DNA from 4 places in the Staphylococcus sp. SA22 genome. Region 3 is predicted to be linked to each of the others. Evidence: riboswitches for the same ligand, from Rfam matches in the RefSeq annotation. Region 3 holds a riboswitch; each other region holds the start of a gene.
What was found. A riboswitch is a leader RNA that binds a small molecule or an ion and turns the genes downstream of it on or off. The one in region 3 is predicted to bind S-adenosylmethionine.
Positions count from the first base shown of each region.

Region 1: another riboswitch for S-adenosylmethionine. It lies ahead of metX (homoserine O-acetyltransferase MetX); the one in region 3 lies ahead of ACXQH5_RS02670 (methionine ABC transporter ATP-binding protein).
Region 2: another riboswitch for S-adenosylmethionine. It lies ahead of ACXQH5_RS07460 (Na+/H+ antiporter NhaC family protein); the one in region 3 lies ahead of ACXQH5_RS02670 (methionine ABC transporter ATP-binding protein).
Region 4: another riboswitch for S-adenosylmethionine. It lies ahead of metK (methionine adenosyltransferase); the one in region 3 lies ahead of ACXQH5_RS02670 (methionine ABC transporter ATP-binding protein).

Region 1 covers NZ_JBSZQY010000011.1:9,758-15,736, reverse strand. Annotated here, with positions in the region: gene gdpP (cyclic-di-AMP phosphodiesterase GdpP) at 1-690, opposite strand, end outside; gene ACXQH5_RS09940 (YybS family protein) at 705-1,643, opposite strand; gene metX (homoserine O-acetyltransferase MetX) at 1,936-2,904, opposite strand; SAM riboswitch class I at 2,964-3,062, opposite strand; gene ACXQH5_RS09930 (AzlD domain-containing protein) at 3,267-3,596, opposite strand; gene ACXQH5_RS09925 (AzlC family ABC transporter permease) at 3,593-4,288, opposite strand; gene serS (serine--tRNA ligase) at 4,935-5,979, opposite strand, start outside.
Region 2 covers NZ_JBSZQY010000006.1:125,723-131,701, reverse strand. Annotated here, with positions in the region: gene ACXQH5_RS07475 (M20 peptidase aminoacylase family protein) at 1-557, shown strand, start outside; gene ACXQH5_RS07470 (SDR family oxidoreductase) at 668-1,549, shown strand; gene ACXQH5_RS07465 (hypothetical protein) at 2,036-2,605, shown strand; SAM riboswitch class I at 2,658-2,753, shown strand; gene ACXQH5_RS07460 (Na+/H+ antiporter NhaC family protein) at 2,830-4,143, shown strand; gene ACXQH5_RS07455 (SRPBCC family protein) at 4,310-4,816, shown strand; gene ACXQH5_RS07450 (MurR/RpiR family transcriptional regulator) at 4,874-5,638, opposite strand; gene ACXQH5_RS07445 (alpha-glucoside-specific PTS transporter subunit IIBC) at 5,968-5,979, shown strand, end outside.
Region 3 covers NZ_JBSZQY010000002.1:107,787-113,765, reverse strand. Annotated here, with positions in the region: gene ACXQH5_RS02700 (thioredoxin family protein) at 1-86, opposite strand, end outside; gene ACXQH5_RS02695 (arsenate reductase family protein) at 230-586, shown strand; gene gcvH (glycine cleavage system protein GcvH) at 744-1,124, shown strand; gene ACXQH5_RS02685 (YwqG family protein) at 1,303-2,181, shown strand; gene ACXQH5_RS02680 (toprim domain-containing protein) at 3,004-3,390, shown strand; gene ACXQH5_RS02675 (thioredoxin family protein) at 3,383-3,679, shown strand; SAM riboswitch class I at 3,737-3,840, shown strand; gene ACXQH5_RS02670 (methionine ABC transporter ATP-binding protein) at 3,929-4,954, shown strand; gene ACXQH5_RS02665 (methionine ABC transporter permease) at 4,947-5,642, shown strand; gene ACXQH5_RS02660 (MetQ/NlpA family ABC transporter substrate-binding protein) at 5,660-5,979, shown strand, end outside.
Region 4 covers NZ_JBSZQY010000010.1:24,114-30,092, forward strand. Annotated here, with positions in the region: gene pckA (phosphoenolpyruvate carboxykinase (ATP)) at 122-1,714, opposite strand; SAM riboswitch class I at 1,869-1,980, shown strand; gene metK (methionine adenosyltransferase) at 2,086-3,279, shown strand; gene ACXQH5_RS09555 (nuclease-related domain-containing protein) at 3,404-4,312, shown strand; gene ACXQH5_RS09560 (aldo/keto reductase) at 4,524-5,357, shown strand; gene ACXQH5_RS09565 (fluoride efflux transporter FluC) at 5,607-5,960, opposite strand; gene crcB (fluoride efflux transporter CrcB) at 5,957-5,979, opposite strand, start outside.

The DNA of each region.
Region 1 (5,979 bases), on a different contig from region 3:
ATTTAAATAGGCTACGAATTGATCGGAACTATACCTTTTAAAGAATATATTATATTCAGTCGCCCATCGACTAATGACACGCGTTACCATTGAATTGATTTCCGAACGCTGCGTATCATTCATATTTTGAGTAATCTCATCGTAGTTATCTAAAAATAATGTCGCAATGATTGGTTTAGAATTTTCATATAGTTCATTTGTTTGTACTTGTTCAGTTATATCAAAGAAATAGAGGCAGTGATCATTCTCAGAATAACGTACTTGGAAATGATACTGATTATATTCTATTTCAACGGATTTCACTCTATCTAATTGCTTTAAAATGTTTGGAAATACTTCATTTACAGATTCAGAAATGACATTTGCTTCCATATGATCTGTCATAAATTGGTTAACCCATTCGATGTGATCATTTTCATCTAAAACAATGATACCAATTGGTAAATGTTTGATTGCTTTATTATTTGTTGTTGAAATTTGAGCACTCAAACCATCTACATAACTATCCATTTTCATTAAAGCTTGTCTGAATAAAACGATGCTAACAATAATCATCACGACAAGAACGATAGATGCAATTAGTGCTATAAGACTATTAAAGATAAACCATACACCCATTAAAACAATTGCTGTGATGATCATGATGACAAATGGTATTAGTAAAGCTTTCTTAGTGGACTGCCGATTCATTATTCCACCTCTATTCACTTTTTAGAATTATTTTTCATGATTCGCTTCAAATTCAAACTTAAATCGATAACACCAAGTAGTCCTACAATATGCGTCGTAGGTGTCAGTATTGTACCGATAATCAATAGTAAAATCGTTACTGCATTCGGCAAACCTTTCGCTTTACCAAAGAAATGAATAACACTTAAACCTTGAATATACATCACTAATGATAACACAAGTTGGAAGTTTAAAAGAATGCTCTGGAACACACTCGGTTGACCTGTAAATAATAAACATATGATAACAATAATGTATATCCATAACAAAATACCGCTCATTTGCCACGCGAAAAGTGGCTTAAATACAGGTGTAGCGATTTTAAATTTTCGTAAAATCGGAAATGTAACGATTAAGTTAATTAAGACGATTAAAAATGTAATGATAATGATGAAACCTGGTAATTGAACGGTCGCTTGTCTAAACCCTTCTTCTAATATTTGGGTCATATTCGCATCGGCACCGCTCATCGTAATCGCTTCATGTAATGTTTGCTTGAAAGGTTTTACTATGCTCGCTGATGGTGGAATTCTTACAAATGTTTGTAGTAACATAAAAGCGATTAATGAAATTAAGCTCATCGCTACTGTTGTTACGTACAATATTCTTTCTTTAGACGTTTTTTCTTTAAGCAATTGACCAATAATTAAACTTGCAATTAAGACTAATATGATAGCACTTAAAACGAAAGTATTACCTAAAACAGTTGTTATAATTACTGTAATAAGTGCACTAATCCCGAAAGATTGTATTGATTTATTCCATAAAACGATACCTGGTATGGTTGCAAATAATGCAAATATTAGTCCTAAACCAGGCACTAGATATAAAGCTAAAGCGACAAATACCAACGCAATCGTTGCAATTATTGTTGCTTTAGGTTGTATTTTTGAAAACACATAAGCCACTCCCATATTTTTAACTATAGCTATTATTTTAACCTCTTTAATGGAAATTAACAATTTATAGATTGTATGCTTCTATTTCATTTAATTGAATAATAACTTTCATGTTTTATAAGTAATTAACATACTCATTTGAATCGCTTTTGTGTGCTTTCATTTTCAACATGATTATTTAATCCCACTACATAGCAATCAAGCTTGATTTAGATTTACAATTCATTTCCACTTTCATGTACTCTAGATGTTTTTGAATATGATAACTGTGATTTAGTGGCTTCATTCTTTGAAAATATATACATTATTACTTGCGCTTAAAATGCTTTAAATTCAAAAAATGATATAAGTTAGGTGCCCATGTATTAAAGTTTAATAAGAATCCGTCATGACCAACGTTATCAGGTACAAAGAAATGACGATGATATTTAAAACGTTCACCTAAAGTACGAACTTGATCGTCCGGATATAGCAAATCATCTATGAATCCCATCGTTAAGACTTTCGTTTCTAAATTTTTAAAAACATGCGTTACATCTGTGCGACCTCGGTCAATGTTGTGACTATCCAATACATCTAGCAGTGTCAGATAACAATTCAAATCAAAATGTTCTTTAAATTTATTACCTTGATGTTGTTGGTATGCGACTACTTCATCCGGCGTGAAACGTTCATCATAACTTTTTGATGATCGATATGTCAAAAAACCTAATTGGCGTGCAATACTTAGTCCTTCCTTACCACCAAGATGAATGGCCTGACGCGCAATTTCATTGAAAGCTCTACTATAAGATGATGTTCGGCTTGTTGCAGCAAGGATAATGGCTTTATCTACTTCAAACTGTTGATTGTAAAGTAGTTCCATTGCTTGCATACCTCCAAGACTTCCCCCTATTAAAATATTAATTTTGTCATAACCAAGCGCTTGTATACCTCGTTCATTCGCTCTAACAATATCTCTTAATGTTAATTTTTTAGGAAAATGAGGGTCGTTTAAAGGTGAACTTGAACCGAAAGGACTACCAATAACATCAAATGTTAAAAATTGATAATCGTGAATGGGAATATATCCCCCATCAATAATTTCTCGCCACCACCCCGGATAATCATCTGTTCCATATGTTAAATGATTGCCAGTTAATGCATGACAAACTACAACTAATGGTTGTCCATGATAACCGACATACTCATATCTCAAACGCAAGTTATCTATGACTTCCCCAGATTCTGTAATAAATTTCCCTAGATTTAAAGTATCTACTGTGTAATTTGTCATTGTTCTTTCCTCCTTAAACAAAAAAACTTCTCACCCTATTGAAAAGTAAGAAGTCTTTATACTTATCATTCGAGTAACTCGTTGGTTTTAGCACCGTGCTATAAAGTCGGTTGCTGAAGTATCACAGGGCCAAGTCCCTCAACTTCTCACAATAAGAAATATGAAATTGTTATGTGTTAGTTGAGATTCAGTGATGAATTACTTTTATCATTTAAAATGTTGTTATCATTGTCATGCGTTAGCCAAATCGCTTACGTATACACGATTCCCAATCTTAACATAGACGATTTGTATATCAGAATTTTCTGATTACTAACAGTTTACCTAAGTTTAAATATCTGTTCAATGATTTTCAGTTATTTTTAAAAGAAAAATCGTAATGCTGCCATGATAACAATCCCACTAATAATTGTAATAGTTAAACTACGCGTGATTAAAGATAAAATAACCGTCGGAATGAGCGCGATAATGTAAGGGATGTTTAATGTATACCCCTCACCATGAGGCGTCTGCTGAATAATGCTGTCAATGACAAGTGCCGTAAATAGTGTGATCGGAATAAATGATAGCCATCGAACCACGACATCAGGCAATTGCACTTTTGAAATCATGATAAAAGGTATAATTCGAATTAATAGCGTTACGATACCACACAATAAAATAAGTATTAACATGTTCATATGAGTTATCATCGTTCCATCATCACTCCTAACGCTGCTGAAATTGTGGCTGCAATTAATATTGCTAGATATGAAGGCATAAACATACTTAGCGATAACATCATTACTATGACGGCAATAATGAGTACTATGTAAATTCTTAATCGCGATTTAGTAATTGATTCAAATTGCGCAATGGCCAAAAAGATAAACATAGCTGTGATAGCAAAGTCTAATCCTAACATTTGCGGATTTGAGATATATTCGCCAAATAAAGCCCCAGCTACACATGAAATTGCCCAAAATAAATATGCTGTAATATTAAGACCATGCATCCAGCGATCATTGATAGCTTCTCCTTTTAAATAAGGTGTAATGGCGACACCAAACGTTTCGTCAGTTACTAATGAACCTAATCCAACACGGTTCCAAAACCCATATGTCTTGAAGTTTGGTGCAAGCGACATACTTAAAAGGAACATTCTTGAATTTACGATAAATACAGTTAGTACAATCGCTGATATCGGTGTACCTGCTATAAACAATGCGCACATAATAAATTGCGCAGCACCGGCATATATAACAAGACATAACAAGATAATTTCTAAAATACTAAAGTTTTGAGACGAAGCCACAATACCAAATGAAATACCAACACCGGCATAACCTAATAATGTAGGGATACACTCTTGCACGCCTTGTCTAAAACTTAAATGTGTTGTCATCTCAACTACCTCCTTTGCCACTTTATATTTATATAATTACGAAAAAATAATATACCTAGTCTAATACAGTTCTATACCCTAAGCAACAACATTAGACATCGGTTTGTCTGAGGTTATACATACCGATGTCTTGAAATACTTCCGTCTCAACTTTTTAGTTTTGAGAATTTTCAATTTTTTATTTAAGACTACCTCTATATTTTCTACGGATTTGTAGTTGTTTTTAAGTACTAATTTTATAATTTTTTATATCTAATGATGAGTCTGGGATATTGATTCATGTCCCGATCCCTTATAATCATCATCCCCCCTACCCTACTGCATCGATATTACTCATACTACATCAACGAAATCAGTTATTTATCGCTTAATTTCCTATAATATTTTTGCTCAATTTTGTTACGCTTTAGATTGTTTTAGTTCATCATAATTATCCCGTATTGTTGCTATAATGAAATGCGTTCACCCCATTGAACCACAAACTTAATTTATTGTTGTTATGTGTATTGGCTCACTATTATACTTTTACAGCACAAAAAAAGTGGCGACAGCTTCGTCACCACTTTTTAAAATATTATTTAAAGTATCTTGCCCTTGCTTTAAGTATACGTAGATATATACTTTTTAAAGCTTGTAGCTAAAGCCTTTATTTAACTGGTTTTGAAATTTGTGTTTTACCACCCATAAATGGTACTAATGCTTCTGGAATTGTTACTGTTCCATCTTCATTTTGGTAATTTTCAACAATAGCAGCAAATGTACGTCCAACTGCTAAACCACTACCATTTAATGTATGTGCTAATTCTGGTTTAGCTGCTTTGTCACGCTTGAAGCGGATGTTAGCACGACGCGCTTGGAAATCCGTACAGTTTGAGCATGAACTAATTTCTTTATAATCATTGTAGCTTGGTAACCAAACTTCTAAATCATATGTTTTGCTTGCACTAAATCCAATATCACCTGTACATAAAATAACACGACGGTATGGTAAACCTAACTCTTCTAGAATTGCTTCTGCGTTTGTTGTCATTTCTTCTAAAGCATTCCATGAATCTTCAGGTTGTTCAAAACGTACCATTTCCACTTTATCGAATTGATGTAAACGAATTAATCCTCTTGTATCTCTACCTGCTGATCCTGCTTCACTACGGAAACATGCAGATTGACCAGTGAATTTTTCAGGAAGTACACCTGGTTGAATAATTTCATTACGATAGAAATTCGTTAATGGTACTTCAGCAGTTGGAATTGTATATAATCCTTCTTTTTCTACTTTAAATAAATCTTCTTCAAATTTAGGTAATTGACCTGTACCATACATTGTATCTGCGTTCACAAGCTGTGGTACCATCATTTCTGTATAACCATGTTGTGTTGTATGTTTTGTAATCATATAGTTCATTAAAGCACGCTCTAATTGCGCACCTTCATTTGTTAAATATACAAAACGCGCACCTGAAACTTTTGCTGCACGATCAAAATCAGCCATTTTCAATTCTTCTACAATATCCCAATGTGCTTTTGGTTCAAATGAAAACTCACGTGGTGTACCCCACTTTTTAACTTCAACGTTATCTTCATCAGATTCACCTTGAGGTACATCATCACTTATTAAATTTGGAATACGACAAAGGATACCTGTCATTTTATTATCAATTTCATTTAATTGACTATCTTTTTCTTTAATATCG
Region 2 (5,979 bases), on a different contig from region 3:
AGCCAGAACAATGCAACGATCCAGTTATTGTGTTGGCGCAATTGATTAATAGTATTCAATCCATAGTTAGTAGAAATCTATCTGCATTTGATGAAGCGGTAGTAACAATTGGGCAAATATCATGTGGTAATACTTGGAATGTCATTGCTGATCATGCGTATGTACAAGGCACAGTGCGGAGTTTTGACCCTGTGGTGCGAAAGCTTATAGAAAGACGATTACAAGATGTTGCGGACGGGTTAGCTCAAGCATATAATATGAAAATTAATTTAAATTATACACATTTACCTGGCGCTGTGATGAATGATGAGGTATTGACGCATAAAGCAATAGCAGTAGCCCAACATGTTGGATATAAGGTGGAAATGATGGAAAAGCCGCTTACGATTGGAGAAGATTTTTCAGGTTATAGTCAACATTTTCCTAGTGTATTTGCGTTAATTGGTTCTCATAGTGAATATGATTTACATCATCCTCAATATAAACCAGATGAAAGGATTCTGGAAAAAGTACCTGAGTATTTTGTTGAATTTGTAAAGAGACTATTGCATGAGTAATTCGAGCTTGTTTTTATAAAGAAGAAAGTAATTTTTAGTGTAATCATGATTAAGTTCCTAGGAAGATTGGGTAAATAATAACCATTAAGCGAATAAGGAGATGTTAAAAAATGGCAGCTCAAGATCCTAGAACAAAATTTAAAACAACGGATTATGAAAAACAAGAACAAGAGGTACCGGGTTTACAATCTGAAATGACGCCAGCACCTGATTGTGGCGAAGCGTCTTACCAAGGTCATCAACGCTTACAAGGCTATAAAATGTTAGTTACAGGTGGTGACTCAGCAATAGGGCGTGCAGCAGCGATTGCGTATGCTAAAGAAGGTGCAGATGTAGCGATTAACTATCTTCCGAGTGAAGAACAAGATGCACAAGAAGTACGCCAAGTGATTGAAGAAAGTGGTCAAAAGGCAGTGTTAATTCCTGGTGATATAAGAGATGAGCAGTTCAACTATGACCTTGTTGAACAAGCATATCAACAATTAGGTGGCTTAGATAATGTTACTTTAGTTGCTGGACATCAACAGTATCATGATGATATTCATGGATTTACAACTGAGGCATTTACAGAAACATTTGAAACGAATGTCTATCCGCTATTTTGGACAGTTCAAAAAGCTTTGGAATATTTAAAACCGGGTGCGTCAATTACGACGACATCATCTGTACAAGGTTATAATCCTAGTCCTATTCTTCATGATTATGCCGCTTCAAAAGCAGCAATTATTTCATTAACTAAAAGTTTTTCAGAAGAATTAGGACCAAAAGGAATTAGAGTGAACTGTGTAGCGCCTGGTCCATTCTGGTCACCATTACAAATTTCTGGTGGACAACCTCAAAGTAAAATCCCAACATTTGGTCAAAAAACACCTTTAGGTCGTGCAGGTCAACCTGTTGAGTTATGTGGAACTTATGTGCTATTAGCGTCAGAAGAATCAAGTTATACAACTGGACAAGTGTTCGGTGTTAGCGGTGGAGTGCAAATAGATTAGGTTTGTATGAAGCTTTTAATTGAACAACATAATATTAATTTAGCCACTTCAATCAAGTAAATTAAAATGAATTAGTGAAGTGTATTTTAAATAGTCGGTAAAGGTGTGTATCTTTATCGGCTTATTTTAATACTTTGTCATAAGGAGCGTTTGCTCAGGGTGTGGATTATAAGTTTTAAGCAGAATAAACTTTCTTAATGAAGATGTCAGGACAACAACGAAAAAGTTAAAAACTGTTGCGGGATTGGGTTTAGGGACGGTTAGTGGAAGAAAGTTAAATTCATTAACAAGTGAAATGCCTAAGGTTAGATATTAGACGTCAGAATGGACAAAGAATAATAGGATATGTTTTCAATTATATAGCGAAGTATTTATATGTTAAGATGATGTAAATTACATAGAAATGCTGCCCGTAGAAGTACTGATCATAGAAATGCTGATAAACGTAAATTTGCAAACTCGATATTAAACAAAGGGGTTGTTATTATGGCATTAATAGTATCTAGAGCTATCTTAATTTTGATTTTAGCATTAGCTTTTGGAATAGTGACTGTTTTTCCTGAACAAAAGTTGCCATTATATATATTATTCACACTGTTTGTAGTGGTTGCGATTGTTTCGAATGTATGGCTTACACATCAAAACGTTAAAAAGAATATCATTAAGTTTAACAAATACGTCGCATACTTTTTAGCCTTTGTCTCAGGGTTACTTTACATTGGATTTGTAATTTATACATTAACTATAGGGACCTATGATGTTTTACCAATTATTATATTTGCAATAAGTATCGTATTGGTTCAAATATTAGAAAATATACTGGGAATCAGTATAAGAAATACGCGTCCATCAAACAAACAGCTAAAAGTTATTTCTGAACAAAGCGCACAGCAATTTAAAGTCATATCATTAATATTAGTAAGTGTGTCTATCGTGTTCATTTTTATTGCATTAATGCTTAAATGGTGGCTTTTACTTGTTATTAGCATTATTGTTTTGATTATTATTACAGTAGCAATGATTGTTTATGAAAAATATTATACGACTCCTGATTAATTTATGATTGACGTACTAAGGATTATCTTGTAACGTAAACGTAAATAAGCATCACTTATCTAGAGAGGTGGAGGGACTGGCCCTATGAAGCCTCGGCAACATCTCGAATGTGCCAATTCCAGTAACCGTAATGGTTTGAAGATAAGCAGGTAAAGCACATGGAAACCTCTTTCTTCATCGTTTGTGAGAAAGAGGTATTTTTAATTGGAAAGCAGGTAAAAAGGATGGAAGTACATAAAAAGAGCAATGCTTGGGCATTATTCCCCTTGTTATTATTTGTGGCGTTGTTTTTAGGCGTAGGTATTATCACAGGTGATTTTACTTCAATGCCATTAAATGTTGCAATTATGATAACGGTAATTGTGGCGTTATTAATGAATCGAAAAGAATCATTTGCTAAAAAAGTTGAGGTCTTCACGAAAGGTGCAGGCCATTCAAACATTATTTTAATGATGTTGATTTTTATTTTAGCAGGTGCATTTTCAAATACAGCTGAAAAAATGGGTGGCGTAAAGTCGACAGTTAATTTAGGCATATCATTAATCCCTGAAAATTTAATTATTGTAGGATTGTTTGTGATCTGTATGTTTGTTTCTATATCTATGGGAACGTCAGTAGGGACTGTTGCTGCAATAGCACCTGTTGGTTACGGATTTGCACAAGCGACAGATGTACCAACTGCACTAGCAATGGCTACAGTTGTTGGAGGTGCAATGTTCGGCGATAATCTATCAATGATTTCAGATACAACAATTGCTGCGGTTAGAACACAACATACGAAAATGAAAGATAAATTCAGAGTAAACTTTAAAATTGTATTGCCAGGTGCTATTTTAACGATTATTATTCTGTATTTCTTAACGAATGGCATTTCTTTAAATCATGCTAAAAACTATGATTATAATCTAATTAAAGTTGTACCGTATATATTAGTATTAGTATTGGCATTATTAGGTGTAAATGTCATTATCGTATTGATTGGCGGAACATTATTAGCCGGAATCATTGGTCTCATAGATGGTTCATTCGGTTGGATGGGGCTACTAGATGCAGTGTCCAAAGGTATTATAAGCATGGAAGATATTGCTATGATTGCGTTGCTAATTGGTGGTTTAGTCGGTATTATTCAACACAATGGTGGTATTGAATGGTTGTTGCAATTTGTTCGCTCTAAAGTGAAATCAAAGCGTGGCGCAGAATTAGGAATTGCGAGTTTGGTAAGTGTCGCAGATATTGCCACGGCAAACAACACCATCTCTATTATTATGTCAGGTCCTTTAGCTAAAAATATTGCAGATGAATATGATGTAGATTCAAGGAAATCAGCAAGTATTCTTGATATATTTGGAGGCTGCTTCCAAGGTTTATTACCATATAGCCCGCAAGTCATTTCAGCGGCTGGTGTAGCTGGTATTTCACCGTTAATGTTATTCCCATACAGCATTTATCCTATATTATTAGGTGTATGCGGACTTATTGCGATTTTATTTAATTTTCCAAAGCTAAAAAAGAACACTAGTCAAGAAATGAAACATTAATGCTTAACAATATATCGATGTAGCCAAGTAAGGTGGCTTGTTATATTAACAGATCATGTTGTACTCACCGTATAACGCTAATCTTTTAAAAATGATGATCATCTATGTTTGGAACTGAGCAAAAATACGTTAAAATAAAAGTAAGAGCGAAAGTGGGTGGACAACAGTGGCAAAATTTAATGTAGAGAATGAACATGTCGAAGTTGAAATTGAAAAGCTTTATAAATTTTCTCCAGAGTTAGTATACGAAGCTTGGACAAAGAAAGATTTGTTGAAACAATGGTTTATGACATCAGCCAGAACGAATAAAGAGATTGAAGCGGATGTTAAAGAAGGCGGTAAATATCGTATTGTAGATCAACAACGTAATGGCAAAGTAAATGTGATTGAAGGTATTTATGAATCTTTAGTTATGGATGAATACGTTAAGATGACTATCGGTATGCCTGGACTAAGTGAAACACAAGATGTCATTGAGGTAGAATTTTTTGAACGTGAAACAGGTGGCACCCAAATGCTATTTTATTATCGTTCATTAGTTGAAAAAGAAAGACGATTTACTAATTTAGAATACAAGCAAAAGAAAAAAGAATATCATGATGCCATGGTGCATGGTTTCGAATTGATGTTTGATAAGATGTACCACGTTATCGAAACATCAACACAACAATAAAATGATAAAAGGAAGTTATGATAGGCTCAAGGCCATTAAATCATAACTTCCTTTTTTCTAATTTGAAATATCATTATGTAGTAAATACTCATTATATTTTCTTACAAGTGTTTCAAAGAATATATGATAACTGATGAAGCTAGAATAGTCTGTACCATTAGTTAAGTAGAATGTGTTACTGGATACATAGACGTTGTAATTTGCTTTTTGAGCAAGGGTATTATCTTTCATTGTAGTAACAGAAATAAAGTATTTTTGTCTAAGTTGAAGCAAGTTTGTTACTTCTAATAATTCATGTGTTTCACCTGATAATGAAATAATAAAGAATAAATCATTAGGTTCACTCTTGTTCAAAATCATTTTAAGTTCATGTTCATCATGAAGTACAATGACATGATTATGTAACGTTAACAATATACGCTGTGCCTCTGAAGCAACGTTTAACTGTGCACGCCCTGTACCATACAAATATATTGTTGAAGCTGTATGCATTTTTTCAGTAAGAAGCTGGTAATCAACGCGTTCTAAATAACTGAATGTACTATCGATTTCTTGTTTGAAACTATCGATAGAGTTAGATGGTAATTGGTGTGTCTTATTACTTTCAAATTTAAGGTACGATTTAAAATCACTATAACCGTCAAAACCTAATTTGCGTGTAAATCTGTGAATGGTTGCATTCGAGGCATGTGTGAATTGCGCTAAATCTTGTATTTTCATATTTTTACATTCATCTATATGTGTATTGATAAAGTGAGCGATATGTAAATCATTGTCATTAAGTTTATCAAAGTTTCGATTAATGTGTTCATCTAAAAACATATTCAACCTCCTTAAAAATAAATGTGTGATAGATCGTTATTACATTAAAACCTTGTATGTCATTATATATATTTGTGTATTGATATAGGTTTGATTATGCGTTTAAAACGAATGTATTACCAATTCAACGATGTCATACATAGGGTCGTGAAAAAATTTTCACTATATGAAAAGATAATCTGATTATACAAAATACTTTCAAAATACGTCAATGTCGTTGTAGGTGTGTAAGCGTTTACTATATATTATATTTAAATAGTAAGACATCTATTTATAAATGAATCTAATTAGATGTATTGTTAGGAAAGATGATATGGAGGGAATAGAAGATGAATGCGATA
Region 3 (5,979 bases):
CACCATCCTGCCTCAAATTTAACAATTACAGGTGTATCGCTATTAATTACAGATTTAAATGATTCATTACTTTTGATTGCTTGCATTGTAACAACTCCTCTAGATAGTTTAATAATTTTTATTATAGCTAAATTTATATCATAATAAAAAAATTTAGCTTCAAAATAAAAGCCTTTTGCTATGGAAAATGATATATTTATTTTAAATACATAAAGGAGGTTGCAGTCGTATGATTAAATTTTACCAATATAAGAATTGTACAACTTGTAAAAAGGCAGCAAAGTTTTTAGATGAATATGGCGTAAGTTATGAACCAATTGATATCGTTCAACATACACCTACAATAAATGAATTTAAAACAATAATTGCAAATACAGGCGTAGAAATTAATAAATTGTTTAATACACACGGCGCGAAATATCGTGAGCTTGATTTGAAAAATAAATTACAAACTTTATCAGATGATGAAAAGTTAGAGTTGTTATCATCTGATGGTATGTTAGTAAAGCGTCCTCTAGCAGTAATGGGCGATAAGATAACATTAGGATTTAAAGAAGATCAATATAAAGAGACTTGGTTAGCGTAAGCATAATGTAAACGTTTACTAAATATCTCGATATTTAGATTCATTACATGTAAAATGAAATAAGCTATACAATTGTTAATTTTTATAAATATAGTTGAATAGCATCTAGCCTTATGGCATCATTAATGATGTAAAGATTAATTAGGAGGGGATTCTCTTGGCAGTACCAAATGAATTGAAATATTCAAAAGAGCATGAATGGGTTAAAGTTGAAGGTAATGTAGCAACAATTGGAATCACAGAATACGCACAAAGCGAGTTAGGTGATATTGTTTTTGTTGAATTACCAGAAACAGATGATGAAATTAATGAAGGGGATACGTTTGGTAGCGTAGAATCAGTTAAAACTGTATCAGAATTATATGCACCAATCTCTGGTAAAGTAGTTGAAGTCAACGAAGAACTAGAAGATAGTCCCGAATTTGTAAATGAATCTCCATACGAAAAAGCATGGATGGTAAAAGTAGAAATTAGTGATGAAAGTCAGCTTGAAGCTTTATTAACAGCTGAAAAATATTCAGAAATGATTGGTGAATAATCACCGTGTAACTCCTTAATCTAAGATTGAGGAGTTTATTTTTAGTCTGAGTAAGTAAATAATATGAAAGAAAATTTATTAGGTACTATTATTTGGAGTATTGCTACATTTTGTTATTCAAGAATGATGAAAATAATGAATTTAGCTATTTTAAAAATAAAAATTGGGGGAAGTTAATATGCTAAACATTCAAGACGTTAGTCATCTTTCTAAAAAGGAGCAAAAAGCATATAACCGTTTCGTAGAATCTGTAGAAAACGGTAATTTACCAATACTGCCATGTATTGAAATGGATCTAAAAGAGATGCAAGAAGAAACATTAAACCAGAGTAAGATTGGCGGAATGCCATTTTTAAAATCTTTTAAAGATATACCATTAGATGAAAATAATGTACCAATGGTATTGCTAGCACAGATTAATTTGGATGATCTTCCAGAACAACAAGAATTATTTCCTGTAAATGAAGGGATATTGCAGTTTTGGATTAGTTCAGAAGATCAAATGTATGGTATGTCTGAAAATTTAAAGGGAAACAATATAAACTCAAGGCTTGTTTATATAAAAGAGCCAATTACAGATTTATCACTTGAAAATATTCAAATGCATTTGAAGTCATTAGATACTGATAATGAGGATATCCCGTTCAGTGGAGCATTTTCTATAGAATTTAGATTGTCGAAACAAACTATTACATGTACTGATTATAAGTACGATGAGGACGTGCTTGCATTGTGGAATAAAGTCAATCCATCCTTCGCGCTAAAATCGATGTTTGGTGGATATGATGAATTAATGGAACCTGTGTGTAACACATTTACTGCTAAGGAGCCATTTAATCAACTTGGTGGTTATCCATATTTTGACCAAATAGATCCAAGAACGAACGATCAAGAACTGAAAATGTATGATAGAGTCTTACTGCAAATTGATTCTACAAGAGATGGTAATTCTTCGATTATATGGGGTGATTTGGGTATTGCCAATATCTTAGTAAAATCTACTGACCTTGAGGCTATGAAGTTTGATGATTACATGTATTCATGGGATTGCAGCTAAGAGAATCATAAAAATATATTACTTTAATAAGTGTAGTAACTATAGATCAATCTAGGGAGTGGGACAGAAATGATAAGGGAGTAGGACAGAAATGATATTTTCTCAAAATTTATTTCGTCGTCCTACCCCAACTTGCATTGTCTGTAGAAATTGGGAATCCAATTTCTCTTTGTTGGGGCCCTCACCCCAACTCGCATTGCCTGTAGAATTTCTTTTCGAAATTCTCTATGTTGGGGCCCCTGACTATAATTGAAAAAAGCTTGTTACAAGCGCATTTTCGTTCAGTCAACTACTGCCAATATAACTTTGTAGAGCATTGAACATTGATTTATGTCTCAAGTTCTTTTTCATAAGCCACAGCTAATGTGTACTTAAAAATAGGTATACATGAGTAAAACTCATGCATAAGAAATACTAATTTCTAAAGAAAAAGTATTTCTTTATGTTGGGGTCCCGCCCCAACTCGCATTGCCTGTAGAATTTCTTTTCGAAATTCTCTATGTTGGGGCCCCGCCAACTTGCATTGTCTGTAGAATTTCTTTTCGAAATTCTCCATGTTGGGGCCCCACTATAATTGAAAAATGCTTGTTATAGGTGTATTTTCTTTTGGTTAACTATTGGTAATATAACATTGTAGATTTTAGGATGTTGATTTATGGTTTAGCCTTTGTCTGTTTATGTAAAATATCCCAGCTAGTCAAACATTGATTTTGTAATTATTATATTAAGCTAGTTTAAATTTTTGTGATTTATGTTTTATTCATACCAATTTTGTGAAATGATACAGTGACAGATGTTTATTGATTTTAAAGGGTGATGATGATGGCTATTGTAAATAAAGTGATAATTGTTGAAGGAAAATCTGATAAAAAAAGGGTGCAACAGGTTATTGCAGAACCAGTCAATATTATTTGTACTCATGGAACAATGAGTATAGATAAGCTTGATGATATGATAGAATCACTATATGATAAACAAGTTTTTGTATTAGCCGATTCTGATGACGAAGGAGATCGAATTAGAAATTGGTTTAAACGTTATTTGAGTGAAAGCGAACATATATTTATTGATAAAACTTACTGTCAAGTTGCGAATTGCCCCAAACAATATTTGGCACATGTACTTTCAAAACATGGCTTTACTTGTAAGAAAGAAACACCTTTCTTACCGAATATAAATAATGAAAGGTTAGTTTTAGTAAATGAATAATTCATTAGACATCAAAGATGTAACTACATTTTATGAGGAAGACAAACATTTAATCTTTGGTTATACACCAACTTGTGGTACTTGTAAGGTTTCAGAAAGAATGTTAGACATTGCTAATGAAATATTGCAGTTGCCATTATTGAAAATAGATTTAAACTTTTATCCTCAGTTTTGTAAAGATATGCAAATCATGTCTACGCCGATTTTATTGTTGATGAATAAAGATAAAGAAGTAAAACGAATTTATGCATTTAAATCGGTGACTGATTTGTTAGAAAATTTAAAATAGTTATTGACGAAATTTTACTTAGGTGTTAGGATTAATACAAATTAAATGATGCGTAAACTCTTATCGAGAGTGGTGGAGGGATGTGCCCTACGAAGCCCGGCAACCGTCTTATATAGAAATGGTGCCAATTCACATAAAGTTTTAACTTTTGAAGATGAGAGAAACAATACTACTATTGCTTTCTCAATTTTTCTATCGATATTGAGAAAGCATTTTTTATTTTATTAAGCAACACAGGGAGGAATCAACGTGATTGAATTAAAAGAAGTTGTTAAAGAATATCGGACTAAAAATAAAGAAGTCCTTGCTGTAGATCACGTTAATTTATCGATTCGAGCAGGATCGATTTATGGCGTCATTGGTTTTTCTGGAGCAGGAAAAAGTACTTTGATTCGAATGTTTAATCATTTAGAAGCGCCTACATCAGGTGAAGTTATTATAGATGGAGACCATATAGGCCAATTGTCCAAAAATGGATTAAGAGCAAAAAGACAAAAAGTAAGTATGATCTTCCAACATTTTAATTTGTTATGGTCAAGGACTGTGTTAAAAAATATTATGTTTCCGCTTGAAATTGCAGGTGTCCCTAGAAGGAGAGCAAAGCAAAAAGCATTAGAACTTGTCGAACTCGTCGGTTTAAAAGGTAGAGAAAAGGCTTATCCATCAGAGTTATCAGGCGGACAAAAGCAACGTGTTGGGATTGCACGAGCGTTAGCTAATGATCCAACGGTCTTGCTTTGTGATGAGGCAACAAGTGCACTTGATCCGCAAACAACAGATGAAATTTTAGATCTACTACTAAAAATTAGAGAACAACAAAATTTAACAATTGTACTAATTACGCATGAAATGCATGTCATTCGTCGTATTTGTGATGAAGTTGCAGTTATGGAAAGTGGTAAAGTGATAGAACATGGACCGGTAACACAGGTTTTTGAAAATCCGCAACACACTGTGACAAAACGATTTGTGAAAGAAGATTTAAATGATGATTTCGAAACATCTTTAACAGAATTAGAGCCATTAGAAAAAGATGCTTATATCGTTAGATTAGTTTTCGCTGGTTCAACAACAACCGAGCCTATTGTATCGAGTCTATCAACTGCCTATGATATTAAAATTAATATTTTAGAAGCAAATATTAAAAATACAAAAAATGGAACAGTCGGCTTTTTAGTTCTGCATATTCCATATATTTCAAGTGTAGATTTCGGAAAATTCGAAAAAGAGTTAATTGAGCGACAAGTTAAAATGGAGGTGTTAAGACATGGGTAAATCATTTAGTGAAATTATAAATGAAATGATTACAATGCCTAATATTCAGTGGCCAGAAGTTTGGACTGCAATAGTCGAAACACTATACATGACAGTTGTCTCAACTATATTTGCATTTATACTCGGTCTTATTTTAGGTGTGTTATTATTCTTGTCTGCTAAAGGTAAGTCTATCGGTGCAAGGTTATTTTATTCTATCGTTTCTTTTATTGTTAACTTATTTAGAGCGATACCATTTATTATTTTAATTTTATTATTAATTCCATTTACAAGTTTGATACTTGGAACGATAAGTGGTCCGACAGGTGCGTTACCAGCCTTGATCATTGGCGCAGCGCCGTTTTATGCAAGGCTCGTAGAAATTGCTTTTAAAGAAATTGATAAAGGTGTCATCGAAGCGGCCTGGTCAATGGGTGCTAATACTTGGACAGTAATTCGTAAAGTCCTCTTACCTGAAGCCATGCCAGCGCTAGTGTCTGGCATTACAGTTACAGCAATCGCTTTAGTTGGTTCAACGGCAGTTGCAGGTGTAATTGGTGCCGGTGGTTTAGGAAATTTAGCATACTTAACAGGTTTCACTCGAAATCAAAATGATGTCATTTTAGTATCAACAGTTTTTATTTTAATTATTGTATTTATAATCCAATTCATTGGGGATTGGCTTACAAATAAACTTGATAAACGATAAATTGGGGGTTTCATTTTATGAAAAAATTATTTGGTCTTATTTTAGTATTAACATTTGCAGTTGTATTAGCAGCTTGCGGTAATGGAAGCAAAAGTGGCAGTGACGACAAGAAAATAACAGTAGGTGCTTCACCAGCACCACATGCTGAAATTTTAGAAAAAGCAAAACCATTATTAGAGAAAAAAGGTTATGAACTAGATATTAAAACAATTAACGATTACACTACGCCTAATAAATTACTAGACAAAGGTGAAATTGACGCAAACTATTTCCAACATACACCATATTTAAACACAGAGAAAAAGGATAAAGGTTACAAAATCGTAAGTGCCGGTGA
Region 4 (5,979 bases), on a different contig from region 3:
AGGTCACCTTAAATGTGCTTTGTTGTAATAAAATTGCCTATAAACTCTTACCATATAAAATAAGAGGAGCCAACCATTGTTAAAATATAACAGCGGTTGGCTCTTTAATTAGTATGCAAATTTATTTGTTGAAGCTACCTTTTTCAGCAATATGTTCAACTTTTTCACCAAATTTTTCGAAGTTCTTTTCAAAACGTTGAATTAAATCTTCTGCTTGTGCTTTATATTTCTCTTTGTCGCTCCAAGCATTAATTGGATTTAAAATTGTTTTCGGTACATCTTCAATTTCTACAGGAATGCTTAAACCAAATGTACTATCTTTTGTATATTCTGCATTTTTCAATTTACCAGAAATCGCTTGGTTTACCATTTGACGTGTGTAATGTAAGCTGATTCTACGTCCTACACCATATTTTCCGCCAGTCCATCCAGTATTAACAAGATAAACATCAACATCATGTAAATCGATAAGTTCACCTAATAAATCAGCGTAAACAGTAGGGTGTAACGGGAAGAACGGTGCGCCGAAACATGTTGAGAATGATGGTTCAGGTTCTGTCACACCACGCTCTGTACCAGCTAATTTAGAAGTGAAACCACTCAAGAAATGATACATTGCTTGGTCTTTATTTAACTTTGAAATCGGTGGAATAACACCAAATGCATCCGCAGTTAAGAAAATAATTGTATTTGGATGTGCTGCTTTTGATGGTACTACAATATTGTCAATGTGATTAATTGGATAAGCCGCACGTGTATTTTCTGTATAACGATTATCTTCAAAGTCCACTGAACCATCTTCTGAAACAACCGTGTTTTCTAGGATTGCACCATATTTGATTGCGTCAAAAATCTGTGGTTCTTTTTCTTTGGAAAGATTAATTGCTTTTGCATAGCAGCCACCTTCGATATTAAAGACCCCGTTTTTATTCCAGCCGTGTTCATCATCACCGATTAGTTTACGGTGTGGGTCAGCCGATAAGGTTGTTTTACCTGTGCCAGATAGACCAAAGAATAATGCAACATCGCCTTTTTCACCAACGTTTGCTGAGCAATGCATGCTCATAATATCTTGCATCGGTAAGAGATAATTCATTACAGAGAAGATACCTTTTTTCATTTCACCAGCGTATTCAGTACCGCCGATTAAAATGACTTTGTGTTTAAATGAAATAATGACAAAGGTTTCAGATTTAGTACCATCAACTTCTGGATCTGCTTTAAAATGTGGGGCAGAAACGATAGTGAAGTTAGGTTTAATCTTTGTAGCTTCTTCTTTTGATTCAGGTCTAATAAACATATTTTTAGCAAATAAATTATGCCATGCTAATTCATTGATGACTGTAAGTTTTAACATTGTATCTTTATCGCTACCAGCGTAGCCTTTAAATACGTATAATTCATCTTTTTTATCTAAATAGTCTAGTACTTTATGGTATAACTTCAAGAAAGTTTCTTCATCGATAGGTTGATTAATTTCTCCCCAATCAATGTTATCTCTATATGAAGGTTCAGAGACAAAAAATTTGTCTTTAGGCGAACGACCAGTATATTTTCCAGTACTTGCATTAACAGCACCAAGTTCTGTTAATACCCCTTCGTTATTGTCTAAGATTTTATTATAAAGTTGTGTCGTCGAAAGTTGAAAATGTGACGTTGGTTTTTTCAGTAATTTGTCAATTTTAGTTGTTTCAGTGTATGTGTCTACTGACATCCTAAATCCCTCCAAAGCGATAATTTAAATGTAAGCCTTTACATTTAATTAGTATAACACATTAACATAATTAATCTACAATATTTTACTGTAAATTTATTTGTGAAAAATTGACATTAATTCATTAATTAGGTACTATTATTTTTAACGGATTCTCTTATCCTGAGTGGTGGAGGGACATGGACCCAATGAAACCCAGCAACCTCTTTTTTTATAAAAGAAAGGTGCCAAACCGTTTGCAGACAAATAGGTCTGAACGATAAGAGCGAATGGACGTATTAGGCCTTCTCTCTATATTAATAGTTAGAAGGTCTTTTTTATTTAGCTCACAGAGAGAGAATTTTCGTAATATAAATTTAAAGGAGCAAACTATGTTAAATAACAAACGATTATTTACTTCAGAGTCTGTTACAGAAGGACACCCAGATAAAATCGCTGACCAAGTGTCAGATGCAATATTAGATGCTATTTTAAAAGACGACCCAAATGCACGTGTAGCTTGTGAAACAACTGTTACAACAGGTATGGCATTGATCGCCGGCGAAATTTCTACAACAACATATGTTGATATTCCGAAAGTTGTTAGAGAAACAATCAAAGAAATTGGATACACAAGAGCAAAATATGGTTATGATTATGAAACAATGGCAATTTTAACTGCGATTGATGAACAATCACCTGACATTGCACAAGGCGTGGATAAAGCATTAGAGTATCGTGATAAAGATAGCGAAGAAGAAATTGAAGCAACAGGTGCAGGTGACCAAGGTTTAATGTTTGGTTACGCAACGAATGAAACAGAAACGTACATGCCTCTAGCAATTTATTTATCACATCAATTGGCAAAACGTTTATCTGATGTGCGTAAAGATGGTACGTTAAATTATTTACGACCAGACGGTAAAGTTCAGGTCACTGTTGAATATGATGAAAATGATAACCCTGTACGTATTGATACGATTGTCGTATCAACACAACATGCTGAGGATGTGACACTTGAACAAATTCAAGAAGACATCAAAGCTCATGTCATTTATCCAACTGTTCCAGAAAACTTGATTAATGAACAAACTAAATTCTACATCAATCCTACAGGACGCTTTGTAATCGGTGGACCTCAAGGTGATGCAGGATTAACAGGACGTAAAATCATTGTTGATACGTACGGTGGCTATGCACGTCATGGTGGCGGATGCTTCAGTGGTAAGGACCCTACAAAAGTAGACCGTTCAGCTGCATACGCTGCACGTTATGTGGCTAAAAATATTGTTGCAGCAGGTTTAGCAGATCAATGTGAAGTACAATTGGCATATGCGATTGGTGTTGCAGAACCAGTGTCAATTGCAATTGATACATTTGGAACAGGTAAAGTTTCTGAAGGACAACTTGTCGAAGCGGTTAGAAAACACTTTGACCTAAGACCTGCAGGTATTATTAAAATGCTTGATTTGAAACAACCGATTTACAAACAAACTGCTGCTTATGGTCATTTTGGACGTACAGATGTCTTATTCCCATGGGAAAAATTAGACAAAGTGGAAGAATTAAAAGACGCAGTAAAATAATAAAATGAATTGAATATAGCTAAATAAAAGATTTTCGGTATATAAATGATAATATGTATCGAAAATCTTTAGCTTTTCTATTATAATTAAAGTTATTCATATATTAAAAAGGAGCGTTGTTGTGATGGATTTATCTTCACCGGTAGTCATTGGACTCATTATTGCAGTAGTCATTGCATTAATCTTTTTTGTCCTTTTCTTAGTTGCCTTAGGTAGTAAGAAAAAAGTTAAGCGACAAACAGAAGAAAAGTATGAACAACAAGAACAAAACATTAAAAAGTCTCATGAAGAAGCTTTAGAGAAAGAGCGTATTCAAAATAAAAAGACAATTACAAAACAACAAGAAGATTATAATCACATGGTTAGTACAAAAGATCGTGAGATTGACGCATTAAAATTGTTCTCGAAAAATCATAGTGAATATGTAACGGACATGAGATTAATTGGTATTCGTGAAAGATTAGTTAAAGAAAAACGAATTCGACCAGAAGATATGCACATTATGGCAAATATCTTTTTACCAAAGGATGGCTTTAATAATATTGAACGAATTAGTCATTTAGTATTAACAAGAACTGGTCTTTATATCATTGATTCTCAATTGTTAAAAGGTCATGTTTATAATGGTATAAGTGGCGGTCAATTTAAAGATTTACCACCTATGGAACAAGTATTTGATACATTGGATTTAGATAAATCTAGACCGCAAACTATTGTGATGGATCAAAATGATGACAAACGTTCATTATCATTTGTAAATTATTCAGATCAAATTGAGGCGATTAAACAATTGGCTGAAGACTTACAAAAAGAATTAGGTGCTAAATATACACCGACTTCAATTTTATACTTTAATCCTAAAAATGAAGGCGATGTAACGATTTCAAATTATAATCAAAATAGTGCTGTCAAAGTGCTTGTCGGTGCTGAACAATTAGACGAGTTCTTTAACAAATTTGTATTCCATGGTCGTATTCAATACAACGTGGAAGACTTACAACAAATGATGGATAAAATTGAATCATTCAATTAAATGTTAGGCTGAAGTGATGACTATATGTTGTTACTTCGGCTTTTTTAGTTTGTCATAAATTAAACAGAATTACTTTTACATTTTGATTAGTATTTGAGAGATATTACTATAATTTTAGTGGTTGATTGCTATAAGTGTTTTTTATCATGTATTCAACTCAGATTTGTTATGATAACAGGGTATAATACATCAAAAAGGTGAGGCGATATTTATGGAGGTTAAAACATTTTATAATGGAAACACGATGCCACAAATTGGTTTAGGGACATTTCGTGTGGAAAATGATGAAAATTGCATGGAAAGTGTTAAGTATGCCATTGAACAAGGATATCGTAGTATTGATACCGCAAAAGTTTATGGGAATGAAGAACAAGTAGGTGCTGGCATTCGTGCCGGATTGGAATCAACTGGTATTGCTAGAGAAGACTTATTTATTACTTCAAAATTATATTTTGAGGATTTTGGTCGTGAAAATGTAGCAGCTGCCTACGAAGCTAGTTTATCTAGATTAGGTTTAAAATACTTAGATTTATATCTAGTTCATTGGCCAGGTACGAACGAAGCCGTAATGGTTGATACATGGAAAGGTATGGAAGATTTATATAAAAATAATAAAGTTAAAAATATAGGTGTCAGCAATTTTGAACCTGAACATTTGGAAGCTTTATTGGCACAAGTGTCAATTAAACCTGTAATTAATCAGGTTGAATATCATCCATATTTAACGCAACATAAATTGAAATTATATTTGGCAGCACAACATATCGTGATGGAATCTTGGTCACCATTGATGAATGCACAAATTTTAAATGATGAGGCAATTAAAGACATTGCTCAAGAATTAGGAAAGTCACCTGCCCAAGTTGTTTTAAGATGGAATGTGCAACATGGTGTGGTTACAATCCCTAAATCGGTGACACCAAACAGAATCTCTGAAAACTTCCAAATATTTGATTTCGAATTATCAGATGAACAAATGAAGCGAATTGATGGTTTAAATCAAGATAAGAGAATTGGACCTGATCCAAAAACTTTTGAAGGCTAGATTAAAATCGCTCAACTGATGAAAAGGTTAGATGAATTGTCAACGTTAGGTAATAGCAATATTGCTTAACGTTTTTATTTTCGACTAGTTTGGAGAATTTATTGACATTCACATTATTTAAACGGCAACGAAGATTGTTTTATTTTGATAGGCATTATATGGTGCTAAAAAATTTGCATGAAAATTAAAAAATGCTTCGTTCAGGAAGGTGTCGTAATTTACCTATTTACTGAATGAAGCATTTTATTTTTAAATATGATAGCCAATATAACAAGCTATAAATCCAATGATGAATTGTAAAAGTGAATAATTGAGAAAAAGGTTAATATTAAATTTTGGCGTCATCATTAGTGTAAGTTCCTTGGCTAACGTTGAGAATGTTGTTAAGCCACCTAAAAAACCGGTAACAAAGAACGCAGGGAACCATGAGATTGAAATTGATAAGCCTATAGTTAATCCAATTAAAAAACTACCAACTAGATTTACTATCAATGTTGCGATAGGTAACTTTGAAGTAAATTTATGATTAAAATAATCAGTAATGGCACTTCTAGCAATTGCACCGAAACCGCCGCCAATCATGACTAAAATGATTGATATCATGATAAACCACCACCTAGTT